Regions from separate parts of the Pseudoduganella dura genome, predicted to be linked through region 1. Evidence: predicted binding sites of a transcription regulator. Region 1 holds the regulator's gene; each other region holds the start of a gene.

Region 1 (4,228 bases):
TTCGGGGTCGTTGCAGGGTTGCCAGGCGTGATCGGCCTTCTTCAGCCGGCAGCCGGTATCGCCGATCACGACGATGCGGCGCGCCTCGGGCGCGGGCACGGGGAGGGCGGCGCCGCCGACCGCGGCCGCGTTCGTGCCCGCCGGCAGCGGTGCTTCGCACGTCAGCACCGGAAAGGCCGATGGCTTCGAATCCTCCGGGCCGGACGCGGTCGGGCGCTGCGCGACCGTGGCCGGAGCCGCACGCACGGTCATCGGCACCGGCCGGCCATCGACGGCAAGCGTGGGACAGGCGGCAGCGGCCGTGATGACGCGCGCCGTGGCCGCACCCTGTTCGCCCAGCACCACGTAAGCCGACAGCACGTCCGGCGGCAGCGGCGCGGTCGAGGCGCAGCCGGCCAGGATGGCCGCCGCAAGCGATGCGGGCAGCAGGCGCCGCCGTGGATGCGGCGGCGGACGCAGTATGGAACGTAACAATGCGCGCAACAATGCACGCCACGATGTACGCATGTTCGGCCTCTCCGATAGTGACAGTTCGTTAATTTAGCACCGATGGCGGCGCCTCAGGCGGTAGCAAGGCGCCAGCGTGCCGGGCCTTAGCGGCCGGGCCGTGCGACAATGGGGCCATGAACGATATCGCACGACCCAAAGCCATTTTGTTCGACCTGGACGACACGCTGTGGCCGATCGGCCCCGTGATCGCCGAAGCGGAACTTGCGCTGCACGCATGGCTCGCCGAGCATGCGCCGAAAGTGGCGCAGACCTTCACCATCGAGGAGTTGCGGGCCCGCCGGATGGCGCTGCTGGCCGAGAAGCCGGAGCATCACCTGGACCTGATCGGCCTGCGCCGCGCCGCCCTGGAAGCGGCGTTTGCCCACGTGGGCGAAGACCTGGCCCGGCTCGACGGGGCGATCAGGCATTTTTCCGCCGCCCGCAATGCGGTCCAGCCCTACCAGGATGTCCTGCCGGGGCTGCAGCGCCTGGCGCAGAAAGTCACGCTCGGTTCGGTTTCGAACGGCAATGCCGACCTTGAAGTCATCGGCCTCGCCCACCATTTCAAGGTGTCGCTGGCCGCCAGCCGTTTCGGCAAGGCAAAACCCGATCCCGCCATTTTCCTGGCGGCGTGCAAGGCACTCGGCGTCGCGCCGCATGAAACCGTGTACGTGGGCGACGACCTGTTTCTCGATGTGCAGGGCGCGCAAAAAGCCGGCCTGAAAGCCGTGTGGATGAACCGCACCGGCAGCATGGCGCACCTGGAAGCAGGGATCGAGCCCGACGCGATCTGCCGGGATGTCGACGAGTTGATTGCGTGGCTGGAACAACAGTTGGTCGATTGAATTCCCGGTGCGCAACTTCCTGTGCATAATGAACGCTTAGCCTGTGAATTGATCATGCAACTCGATATTCGTGCCCAAACCCTGCTCAAAGCCCTCGTGGAGCGCTATATTGCCGACGGCCAGCCCGTGGGCTCGCGCGCGCTGTCGAAGATTTCCGGCCTTGACCTGTCGCCGGCCACGATCCGCAACATCATGGCCGACCTGGAAGAGCTCGGCTATGTCGCCAGCCCGCACACGTCCGCCGGCCGCGTGCCCACGCCGCGCGGCTACCGGATCTTCGTCGACACGCTGCTGACGGTGCAGCCGATCGACGAGAGCGCCGTCGAATCGCGGCTGCGGCCCCAGGCGCACCCGCCGCAAAAGCTGATCGCGAACGCGGCGCAGATGCTGTCGTCGCTGTCGCAGTTCGCCGGCGTGGTGCTGAGCCCGCGCCGCGAATCCGCGTTCCGGCAGATCGAATTCCTGCGACTGGGCGAAAAACGCATCCTGCTCGTGATCGTCGCGCCCGGCGGCGACGTACAGAACCGCCTGCTGCTGACGGATGTCGACTACACCCCGTCCGAGCTGGTGCAATCGGCCAATTTCATCAACCAGCACTACAGCGGCCTCGCGTTCGACGAGGTGCGCACCCGCATGCAGGGCGAACTGCGCCAGCTGCGCGACGACATGGGCCGCCTGATGCAGGCGGCGGTGGAGGCGGGCAGCGAAGCGATGGCCGACAGCAGCGACGACATGGTGATTTCCGGCGAACGCAACCTGCTGTCGGTCAGCGACCTGTCGTCGAACATGTCGTCGCTGCGGCAGATGTTCGACATGTTCGAGCAAAAGACGGGCCTGATGCAGCTGCTGGACGTTTCGTCGAAGGCTGCCGGCGTGCAGATCTTCATCGGCGGCGAATCGAACCTGATCCCGCTCGACGACATGAGCGTGGTGACCGCGCCTTATGAAGTCAACGGCCGAATCGTCGGCACGCTGGGCGTGATCGGGCCGACCAGGATGGCCTATGAGCGGGTGATCCCGATCGTGGATATCACGTCGCGGCTACTGTCGAACGCCCTGAGCCACGGCTGAGAGCCGCCAGCACAATAGCCCCATGTTCCAAAAACAGAAACGGCCCGCAAGGGCCGTTTCTGTTGGTGCCGGGTGTGCCTCAATGCCGGTGCGGGCAGTTCTCCTTCGTGCAACTGCCATAAATCGCCAGCGCGTGCTCGGCGATCCTGAAGCCGCGCTCGGCCGCGATGCGCTGCTGGCGGGCTTCGATTTCGTCGTCGATGAATTCCTCCACGCGGCCGCAGTCGAGGCACACGAGGTGGTCGTGGTGGGAACCCTGGTTCAGTTCGAAGATCGCCTTGCCGCTTTCGAAGTGATTGCGGTTCAACAGGCCGGCCTGTTCGAACTGCGTGAGCACGCGGTAAACGGTGGCAAGACCGACGTCCATGTTCTCGGACAGAAGAATCTTGTAGACGTCTTCGGCCGTCAGGTGACGCACGGCGCTGTTCTGGAAGATGTCGAGAATCTTCAGGCGCGGCAGGGTTGCCTTCAGGCCGCTGGCCTTCAAGTCGGTGGGGCTGTTACTCATGTTCGATGGTCGGTTTGGGCTGGAGTGCTTTATGATATAGCGTTTCGACACTTCTGCTCAATCGGATTTGAGGTTACTTATGCGCGTTACCCTGGCGTCACCGTTGTCTGTCTTGCACGTTTTTAAATCGCGCCTGCCCCTCGCGGCCGCGGGCGCCTGCGTGGCGCTCGCCCTCGGCGGCTGCGCCGGCAAGACCGTGCTCGGCCCGAAGGAAGGCGCCCAGGCGACCCAGCAAACCGGCACCGTCGTCGAGCCGTCGCAAGGCGCGGTAACGTCGCAGGCATCGCGGATCCAGAAATTCATGTGGTTCTTCTCGCCGTATCGCCCGGATATCCAGCAGGGTAACTTTGTGTCGAAGGAAATGCTGGCACAGCTGAAAACAGGCATGACGCGCGACCAGGTGCGTTTCATCATGGGTTCGCCGCTGCTGAACGACATCTTCCATGAGAACCGCTGGGATTACCCGTTCCGCCTCGAACGCGGCAATGGCGAGCTGACCACCAGCACGGTGGTCGTCCATTTCGACAAGGAAGGCAAGGTCGAGCGCTTCGAAGGCGGCGAGCTGCCGTCGGAACGCGAATACATCGCCCGCATCGCCGGCCCGATCAAGCAGTTCCAGAAAGACGAGAAGCGCAACAGCGAAAACCAGCCGGCCGCCGCGCGCGCGCCGCTGCCGAGCGGCCAGGATTCCGGCAACCGCAACCCGGTCGAAGTCACCACGCAGCCAGCCGGCCAATAAAAACAACAAGGAACCACATGACGACTCTGAACATTGCCATCGCCGGTGCCGGCGGCCGCATGGGCCGCATGCTCGTTGAAGCCGTGCTGAACGCCGATGACCTGCGCCTGTCCGGCGCGCTCGGCATCGCCGGCAGCGACGGCCTGGGCCAGGATGCCGGCGCATTCCTCGGCAAGGCCACCGGCGCGATCGTTACCGCCGACCTGGCCGAAGGCCTGCAAGGCGCGGACGTGCTGATCGACTTCACGCGCCCCGAAGGCACGCTGAAGCATGCCGAGTATTGCGCCGCGCACGGCATCAAGCTGGTGATCGGCACCACCGGGTTCGACGACGCCGGCAAGGCCGCCCTGAAGGCCGCCGCCGAAAAGACGGCGATCGTGTTCGCGCCGAACATGAGCGTGGGCGTCAACGTCACGCTCAAGCTGCTGGAACTGGCCGCGAAAAGCCTGTCCACCGGCTACGACATCGAAATCATCGAGGCGCACCACCGCCACAAGGTCGATGCGCCGTCCGGCACCGCCCTGAAGATGGGCGAAGTGATCGCCGACGCGCTGGGCCGCGACCTGAAGGAGTGCG
Region 2 (4,228 bases), 1.6 Mb from region 1:
AGAATAGCCGGCGCAAGAAAACCATTCCCAGCGTGTTTCCGGCCCCGAGCGGCCGCAGCCTCCACGACACATGTTCAGCTTCTTCAAGAAAAAAACCGTCACGCCCGACGTGCCGCCGGCCGCACCTGCCGGCGTGGCACCCACATTGGCCCCGTTGTCGCCCCCTCCCGTGGCGCCTTCAGCGCCTGCGCCCACCGAACCGGCCGCGCCCTTCGCGTTCGACGTCGAGACGGCGCCGCGCCCGGAACCGAAACAATCCTGGATGAGCCGGCTCAAGGCCGGCCTGTCGAAGACCTCCGCCAACCTGTCCGTGCTGTTCGTCGGTGCCCGCATCGACGACGAGCTGTACGACGAGCTCGAAGCGGCGCTGCTGATGTCCGACGCCGGCATCGACGCCACCGAATACCTGCTCGAAGCGCTCAAGCGCAAGGTCAAGGATGACAAGCTGCTCGATGCCGCCGCGGTGAAGGTGGCGCTGAAGTCGCTGATGATCGACCTGTTGCGGCCACTGGAAAAACCGTTCGTGCTGGGCCGGCACCAGCCGACGGTGATGATGATCTCCGGCGTCAATGGCGCCGGCAAGACCACCACGATCGGCAAGCTCGCCAAGCACATGCAGGCGCACGGCCAGTCCGTGCTGCTGGCCGCCGGCGACACATTCCGCGCCGCCGCGCGCGAGCAGCTGATGATCTGGGGCCAGCGCAACAACGTCACCGTCATCTCGCAGGAGTCCGGCGATCCGGCCGCCGTGTCGTACGACGCGGTGCAGTCCGGCAAAGCCAAGGGCACCAATGTGGTGATGATCGACACCGCCGGCCGCCTGCCGACGCAGCTGCACCTGATGAACGAGCTGCAGAAGATCAAGCGCGTGATCGGCAAGGGCATGGATGAGGCGCCGCACGAAACGCTGCTCGTCATCGACGGCAACACCGGCCAGAACGCGCTGACACAGGTCAAGGCGTTCGACGATGCGCTGCAGTTGACCGGCCTGATCATCACCAAGCTCGATGGCACCGCCAAGGGCGGCGTGCTGGCCGCGATCGCGCGCGTGCGCCCGGTGCCCGTGTACTTTATCGGCATCGGCGAACAGATCGAGGACCTGCAACCGTTCGACGCCGAGGAATTCGTCGAAGCGCTGCTCGGGTGACGAACTGAAAAAACCATGATCGAATTCGTCAACGTCACCAAGCAATACACGACCGATGTCACCGCGCTGCGCAACGTCTCGCTGACCGTCGGCAAGGGCGAGCTGGTCTACCTGGCCGGCCCTTCCGGGGCCGGCAAGTCCACGCTGCTCAAACTGATCGCCGCGATGGAGCGCCCTTCCTCGGGCCAGGTCACCGTCAACGGCACCGATATCGGCCGGCTGAAAAGCGCCGGCGTGCCGTTCCTGCGCCGCAACCTGGGCCTGATCTTCCAGCAGCAGCGGCTGCTGACCGACCGTTCCGTGCTGGCCAATGTGATGCTGCCGATGCTGGTGACGGGCCGCACCCGCGCGCAGGCGGAAGACCGCGCCCGCGCCGCGCTGGACAAGGTGGGCCTGCTGGACCGGGCCGCCGCCAGCCCGCTGGCGCTGTCCGGCGGCGAGCAGCAGCGCGTGTCGATCGCCCGCGCGATCGTCAACCGGCCGCAGATCATTCTGGCCGACGAACCGACGGCCAACCTGGACCGCGCCAGCGCCAACAAGGTGTTCGATGCGCTGCGAGCCTTCAACAAGGCCGGCGTGACGTGCCTGATCTCCACCCACGACGAACTGGTGCTGGAGGGCGCCAGCCGCGTGATCGAGCTGAAACAGGGTGCATTGCAGGGCGATCCCGTGGCGGAGGCGCCATGAGCGTATGGCTGCGCCAGCACGGGTTTGCGCTGGGGTCGGCGCTCGTGCACCTGCGCCGCGCGCCCGGCTCCTTCTTCTTCAATATCCTGGTGGTGGCGATCGCGCTGGCGCTGCCGTTCGCCGGCGTGACGGTGCTGGACAATATCCGGCCGATGTCCGAACAGCTGGCCGTGGACCCGGAACTTTCCGTGTTCCTCAAGCAGGACTTGCCACGCGAGCACACCGAAGGCATGGCCGGCTCGCTGCGCGCTGTGGCCAAGGACGCCAAGATCATCTTCGTGCCGCGCGAAAAAGCCCTCGAGGAATTGCAGGAAAAGAACGGCGTGGCCGGCGTGATCGAAACGCTCGGCGACAATCCGCTGCCGGACAGTTATATCGTGCGGCTCAACGCCTTCCAGAGCGCGGCCGAAGGCAACGATGTGGACAGGATCGCGGACCGCATCGGCGCCATTCCCGGCGTCGAATCGGTGCAGGTCGACTCGGCGTGGGTCAAGCGGCTGGCCGCGCTGCTGGGCGTGCTGCGCGTGGGGCTGCTGCTGCTGGCCGCCACGCTGGGCACGGTCGTGGTGGCGGTCGTGTTCAACACCATCCGCCTGCAGGTGCTGACGCAGCGCGAGGAAATCCTCGTATCGCGGCTGATCGGCGCCACCGATACCTACATCCAGCGCCCGTTCTACTACACCGGGGCATTGCTGGGGCTGTGCGCCGGCGCCGTGGCGCTGGGCGCGGTGGCGCTGTCGCTGCAGCCGCTGAACGCGGCGATCGCCGAGTTCGCACGGCTGTACGCGTCGGAATTCCAGCTGGCGCCGCTGGAACCGGTGGCGATGGGGCTGCTGCTGGCCCTGTCAGCCGGCCTTGGCCTGGTCGGCGCGGCATTGTCGGTGCGGCGCCAGCTCGCCCGCCTGTCCTGATCCGGGAGCGGCCCGCCCTTGCAATCGGGCGGGCCGCCCTTATCTGTTTGTTCACACCCTCCTGCCGGCGTACAACATCGTTGGCTGCGCTCCTACACGCCTGCCCGGGCCATCGTGCGTTCACGCACAGAGCCCGTTGTCGCCTCTCGATAATCTTGTCATACATCCTTTGGTCCAGCTCAAGTTCTGATCAGTAACACGCCGGCGAGCGGATCGAATGAAACCCCGCCATATCCCTAACGGTTAGTATCTGTCCATAGTACTTAGGCTATCGAAGCCATAGAATTCTGGTCATTGGCACTCGACCAGGGAGAGTGCTAAGATATGTTCAAACGCAACGTTGAATGGTAAGTATCTTGACAGAAGGCACTTGCCTGGTGTTAAGACCGAATTAAGTTCAACACTGCATGCTGTATGCAAAGGTTCGCTGCAATCCCGCCGCGGAGCCACGCAATACCCTTCGAGTGAGGAAATGAAAATGACTACCATGTCCGCACCTTCCGCCCTGGTCCCAACCGGTACGACTGCGCTCGGACTCGGGTTCAGCGGCAACCTGGGCAACCTGGATGCCTACATTTCCGCCGTCAACCGCCTGCCGATGCTGACGCACGAGGAAGAGGTATCGCTGGGTCGCCGCCTGAAGGAAAACAACGACCTGAAAGCGGCCGAAAAGCTGGTGCTGTCGCACCTGCGGCTGGTGGTGTCGATCGCCCGCGGTTACCTGGGCTATGGACTGCCGCACGCCGACCTGATCCAAGAGGGCAATATCGGCCTTATGAAAGCCGTGAAGCGCTTCGACCCGGACCAGAACGTGCGCCTTGTATCCTATGCGATGCACTGGATCAAGGCCGAGATGCACGAGTACATCCTGAAGAACTGGCGCCTGGTGAAGGTGGCGACGACGAAGGCGCAGCGCAAGCTGTTCTTCAACCTGCGCAGCCACAAGACCGGCCTGGATGCGATGACACCGGACCAGATCGACGCGCTGGCGAAAACGCTGGACGTGAAGCGCGAGGAAGTGATCGAGATGGAAACCCGCCTGTCCGGCCGCGACATCGCGCTGGAATCGCCGACCGACGATGAAGACGACAAGTTCTCGCCGATCGCCTACCTGTCGTCCGACCTGTCGGAGCCGACCAAGGTGCTGGAAGCGGAACAGGTCACGCGCCTGCAGTCGGAAGGCCTGGAAACGGCCCTGTCGAAACTGGACCCGCGTTCGCGCCGTATCGTCGAAGCGCGCTGGCTGGCCAACGACGACGGCTCCGGCGCCACGCTGCACACGCTGGCCGACGAGTTCGGCGTTTCCGCCGAGCGGATCCGCCAGATCGAATCCGCCGCGCTGAAGAAAATGAAGGGTTCGCTGGCCGCGTTCGTATAACGCGCCTGCCTCCTTCCCCAACCCGGCCTTCGCGCCGGGTTTTTTATTGCCGAAAACCGGTGACAGGCTCCGATATTTTTGAAACATTTCTCGAAAATCGGAGCC
Region 3 (4,228 bases), 790 kb from region 1:
TGGCTTCGGTATCAGCCTGGGTGCAGCGATCGGCTGCGCGATCGGTGTTGCAATGGGTAATTTCGCAATGGGCATCGGCCTCGGTGTCGGCCTCGGCAGTGCCGTCGGTGCCGGCTTGGCGCAACGGCGACACTGACGCGCTCCTACGCGTCTCACGTAACAATGGCTGCCTCGGCAGCCATTGTTGTTTTCACCTGAACAATAAAAAAGGCCGCTTCCAGGGAAGCGGCCTTTTCAGGCGCGGCGGGCCGAAGCCCGCATCGACCGCATGATTACATCATGCCGTCCATGCCGCCCATGCCACCCATGCCGCCCATGCCACCCATGCCGCCGGCTGGCTTGTCTTCCGTCACTTCAGCCACCATGCAGTCGGTCGTCAGCATCAGGCCGGCGATCGATGCGGCGTTCTGCAGTGCCGAACGGGTCACCTTGGCCGGATCCAGCACGCCCATTTCCACCATGTCGCCGTAGGTGCCGTTGGCGGCGTTGTAGCCGTAGTTGCCGGTGCCGGCCAGGACTGCATTGACGACGACGGATGCTTCTTCGCCGGCGTTCTGGACGATCATGCGCAGCGGTTCTTCCATCGCGCGCAGCACGATCTTGATGCCGGCGTCCTGGTCAGGGTTGTCACCCTTCACGGTCAGCGCAGCGCGGGCACGCAGCAGGGCCACGCCGCCGCCAGGAACAATGCCTTCTTCCACGGCAGCGCGGGTAGCGTGCAGAGCATCTTCCACGCGGGCTTTCTTCTCTTTCATCTCGACTTCGGTGGCAGCGCCAACCTTGATCACGGCAACGCCGCCGGCCAGCTTGGCCACGCGTTCCTGCAGCTTTTCACGGTCGTAGTCGGAGGTCGCGCCTTCGATCTGGGTACGGATCTGTGCCACACGGCCTTCGATGTTCGACGCATCGCCGGCGCCGTCGATGACGATCGTGTTTTCCTTGCCCACTTCGATGCGCTTTGCCTGGCCCAGTTCGGCCAGCGTGATTTTTTCCAGCGTCAGGCCGATTTCTTCAGCAACGACCTGGCCGCCGGTCAGCACGGCGATGTCTTCCAGCATGGCCTTGCGACGGTCGCCGAAGCCCGGTGCCTTGACGGCGCAGGTTTTCAGGATGCCGCGGATGTTGTTGACCACCAGGGTCGCCAGTGCTTCGCCTTCGATGTCTTCGGCGATGATCAGCAGCGGACGGCCAGCCTTGGCCACTTGCTCCAGTACCGGCAGCAGGTCACGGATGTTCGAGATTTTCTTGTCGCACAGCAGAACGAACGGGTTCTCCAGGATGGCGACTTGCTTTTCCTGGTTGTTGATGAAGTACGGCGACAGGTAGCCGCGGTCGAACTGCATGCCTTCCACGATGTCCAGCTCGTCGTTCAGCGACTTGCCGTCTTCCACGGTGATCACGCCTTCCTTGCCCACTTTTTCCATCGCTTCGGCAATGCGCTCGCCGATCGAGTAGTCGGAATTCGCGGAGATCGCGCCAACCTGGGCGATTTCCTTCGACGTGGTGCATGGCTTGGAGATCTTCGCCAGTTCTTCGACGGTGGCGGCCACGGCCTTGTCGATGCCGCGCTTCAGGTCCATCGGGTTCATGCCGGCGGCAACGAACTTCATGCCTTCGCGCACGATGGCCTGTGCCAGCACGGTCGCGGTGGTGGTGCCGTCGCCGGCGTTGTCGGAAGTCTTCGAAGCGACTTCCTTGACCATCTGCGCGCCCATGTTCTGCAGCTTGTCCTTCAATTCGATTTCCTTGGCGACCGACACACCATCCTTGGTCACGGTCGGGGAACCGAACGAGCGTTCCAGTACCACGTTGCGGCCTTTCGGGCCCAGCGTGACCTTGACCGCGTTGGCCAGGATGTTGATGCCTTCAACCATTTTGGCGCGCGCTGCGTCGCCGAAAATCACTTCTTTAGCTGCCATGTTTCTTTTCTCCTGAATTCTGTAAGGGGGCTGTTACTTTTGGACGATGGCCATGATGTCTTCTTCGCGCATCACCAGCAGCTCTTCGCCGTCGACCTTGACAGCCTGGCCGGAGTATTTGCCGAAGAGAACGCGATCGCCGACCTTGACTTCCAGTGCGCGCAGCGTACCGGTGTCCGACACTTTGCCGTTGCCGACTGCCAGCACTTCACCCTGATCCGGCTTTTCAGCGGCGGCGTCAGGGATGATCAGGCCGGAAGCAGTCTTGGTTTCCTGGTCCAGACGTTTGACGATGACGCGATCGTGCAAAGGGCGAAGGTTCATACAAAACTCCTTATGTGTACAGTGAGGTTGAAACGTTGTTAGCACTCTCGGCTAACGAGTGCCAATTATTATAGGGATGGTCATAAGTGATTTCAAGAGAATTCATATTGGGAAAATTTCTAAGGGGCGAGCTCAGCAACAAGCAGCCGTGAAATGACCGTTTGTGTTTTGACAAAGGAGCGCCGGAAGCGCACACTGTCCGTTCACATGCGGAAGTGTTTGCCGAACCCGCGTGGTTCGATCCGCGTAGTTCGATCCGTGTAATTCGATCCGTAGCTCGACATGTGTTCGCACCTGTATGGCTCGAACCTGTAGCTCGAACCTGTGTAGCTCGACCCTGTATAGCTCGACCCTGTTAGATCGATCACCTTTTAGCGAGGCTGCGATGTTCCAGACGAAATTACCGAGAGACCTGCACGCCCCGGGGTGGGTGCGCGTTGCAATCAATGTTGCCGCTGGCGCGGCGCTGGGAGTGCTTGCCGGAGCCATGCTGTTGCTGGCGCTGGGTGCCGTCAACTGACGCATTGCCAGGATTTCTTCCGCTGCCGCCGCCCGGCGGCATGCCTGCCGGACTATCGTCGCGACGGAAACTTCAAGATGATAGCCATCATTAAGATGTAATTAAGTGTAGAACGTTGTCGATTCGGTTGACCACGTTATCACACAGCCCTATAGTGGCGGGATGATTGCAGACTTCCAAGAACTTTCCGACAAGATCGAGCAGTTGGCCGAGCTGACGCAGATGCTGCGTCGCGAAAACGCGCAGCTGCGTCAAGCCAATGCCGCGCTGGTGACGGAAAACCTCGGTCACCAGAAGCGCCTTGCCGAAGCCCACGCGCGCGTATCGGCGTTGCTCGAACACGTTCCGCCGCTGGAAACCGCGACGCCTGAACAAGAGGAGGTCCAGTCATGAGCAACGTGGACGTCAATATCCTCGGTTCATCGTACCGCCTCGTCTGCAAGGAAGGCGAAGAACGCGCGTTGCGCGAAGCCGCCGCACTGCTGGACAAGAAAATGACCACCATACGCGATACCGGCAAGGTGAAGGGCAACGACCGCATCGCCGTGATGGCCGCGCTGTCGATGGCCGCCGAGTTCCTGACGGCCAAAGCGCCGGCCGGACCGCTGTCCGAGATCTCGCTGCTCGAAGTGCAGCACAAGATCGCCGCGATGCATCGGGTGCTCGACAGTGCGCTGACCCCGCAGGAAAATCTCTTCTGACGCACGATAGGACTTTCCCTCCAGGCGTTTGAGGAGTAAACTCCGTCCTACCCTGCGGTGTTCGAGAAGTGCCATATATTCCTTGAACCATTAACACGCATAGGTTGCGGAATATTGTTTGGCGGGTGTGAGCGTCGCTAGTCCGATGAACCCGAAGTTGAACTGACTGTGACCGACTTGAACCGTTAGGTTCAGGATGCCGGCATGACGGCACAGGCGGGGCCCTATTCGAAGCAGCGCAGAAGTAGCGCAGAAGTAGAAAAATTGTCGTAGCGAGAGCGGTTGCTTGCACCGAAAGGTGCGCAGCCGCTTTTTTACGTCCATCCCCCATGTCCCTCGTTCGATAACAGCAGGAGCGCCATGCCGAAACAGTACTGGCTGATGAAGTCCGAACCCGACGACGTCAGTTTCGACGACGTGCTGGCAGCAAAGGACCAGACCACGTCGTGGTACGGCGTGCGCAACTACCAGGCACGCAACTTCATTCGCGACGGCATGCAGGTCGGCGACGGCGTGCTGTTCTACCACTCCAGCTGCGCGGTGCCGGGCATCGCCGGCATCGCGGAAATCGCCAGCATGCCGTACCCGGATGCCACGCAGTTCGATCCGGACAGTCCGTATTTCGATCCGAAGGCCACGCCGGAAAATCCGCGCTGGACGGGCATCGACGTAAAGGCCGTGAAGAAGGGCCGCTACGTGGACCTGACGGAGTTGCGCAGCCACCCCGAGCTGGAGCACATGCGCCTGCTGGCCAAGGGCAGCAG

What was found. Region 1 encodes HrcA, which represses chaperone genes, less so after heat shock. Its sites were predicted from a motif close to TTAGCACTCNNNNNNNNNGAGTGCTAA; they were not measured.
Region 2: the regulator HrcA is predicted to act here: its motif matches at 3,040-3,066, upstream of rpoH (RNA polymerase sigma factor RpoH).
Region 3: the regulator HrcA is predicted to act here: its motif matches at 2,282-2,308, upstream of groES (co-chaperone GroES).

What each region holds. Positions count from the first base shown of each region.
Region 1 covers NZ_WNWM01000002.1:3,609,854-3,614,081, forward strand. The annotation lists gene GJV26_RS15765 (metallophosphoesterase family protein) at 1-507, opposite strand, end outside; gene GJV26_RS15770 (HAD family hydrolase) at 624-1,334, shown strand; gene hrcA (heat-inducible transcriptional repressor HrcA) at 1,389-2,405, shown strand; gene fur (ferric iron uptake transcriptional regulator) at 2,485-2,913, opposite strand; gene GJV26_RS15785 (outer membrane protein assembly factor BamE) at 3,026-3,652, shown strand; gene dapB (4-hydroxy-tetrahydrodipicolinate reductase) at 3,670-4,228, shown strand, end outside.
Region 2 covers NZ_WNWM01000002.1:2,015,107-2,019,334, forward strand. The annotation lists gene ftsY (signal recognition particle-docking protein FtsY) at 71-1,147, shown strand; gene GJV26_RS08820 (cell division ATP-binding protein FtsE) at 1,163-1,834, shown strand; gene ftsX (permease-like cell division protein FtsX) at 1,831-2,745, shown strand; gene rpoH (RNA polymerase sigma factor RpoH) at 3,224-4,123, shown strand.
Region 3 covers NZ_WNWM01000002.1:4,400,086-4,404,313, forward strand. The annotation lists gene GJV26_RS19190 (glycine zipper domain-containing protein) at 1-136, shown strand, start outside; gene groL (chaperonin GroEL) at 273-1,919, opposite strand; gene groES (co-chaperone GroES) at 1,953-2,243, opposite strand; gene GJV26_RS30485 (hypothetical protein) at 2,629-2,763, shown strand; gene GJV26_RS19205 (hypothetical protein) at 2,926-3,156, shown strand; gene GJV26_RS19210 (cell division protein ZapA) at 3,153-3,464, shown strand; RNA gene ssrS (6S RNA) at 3,511-3,691, shown strand; gene GJV26_RS19220 (EVE domain-containing protein) at 3,825-4,228, shown strand, end outside.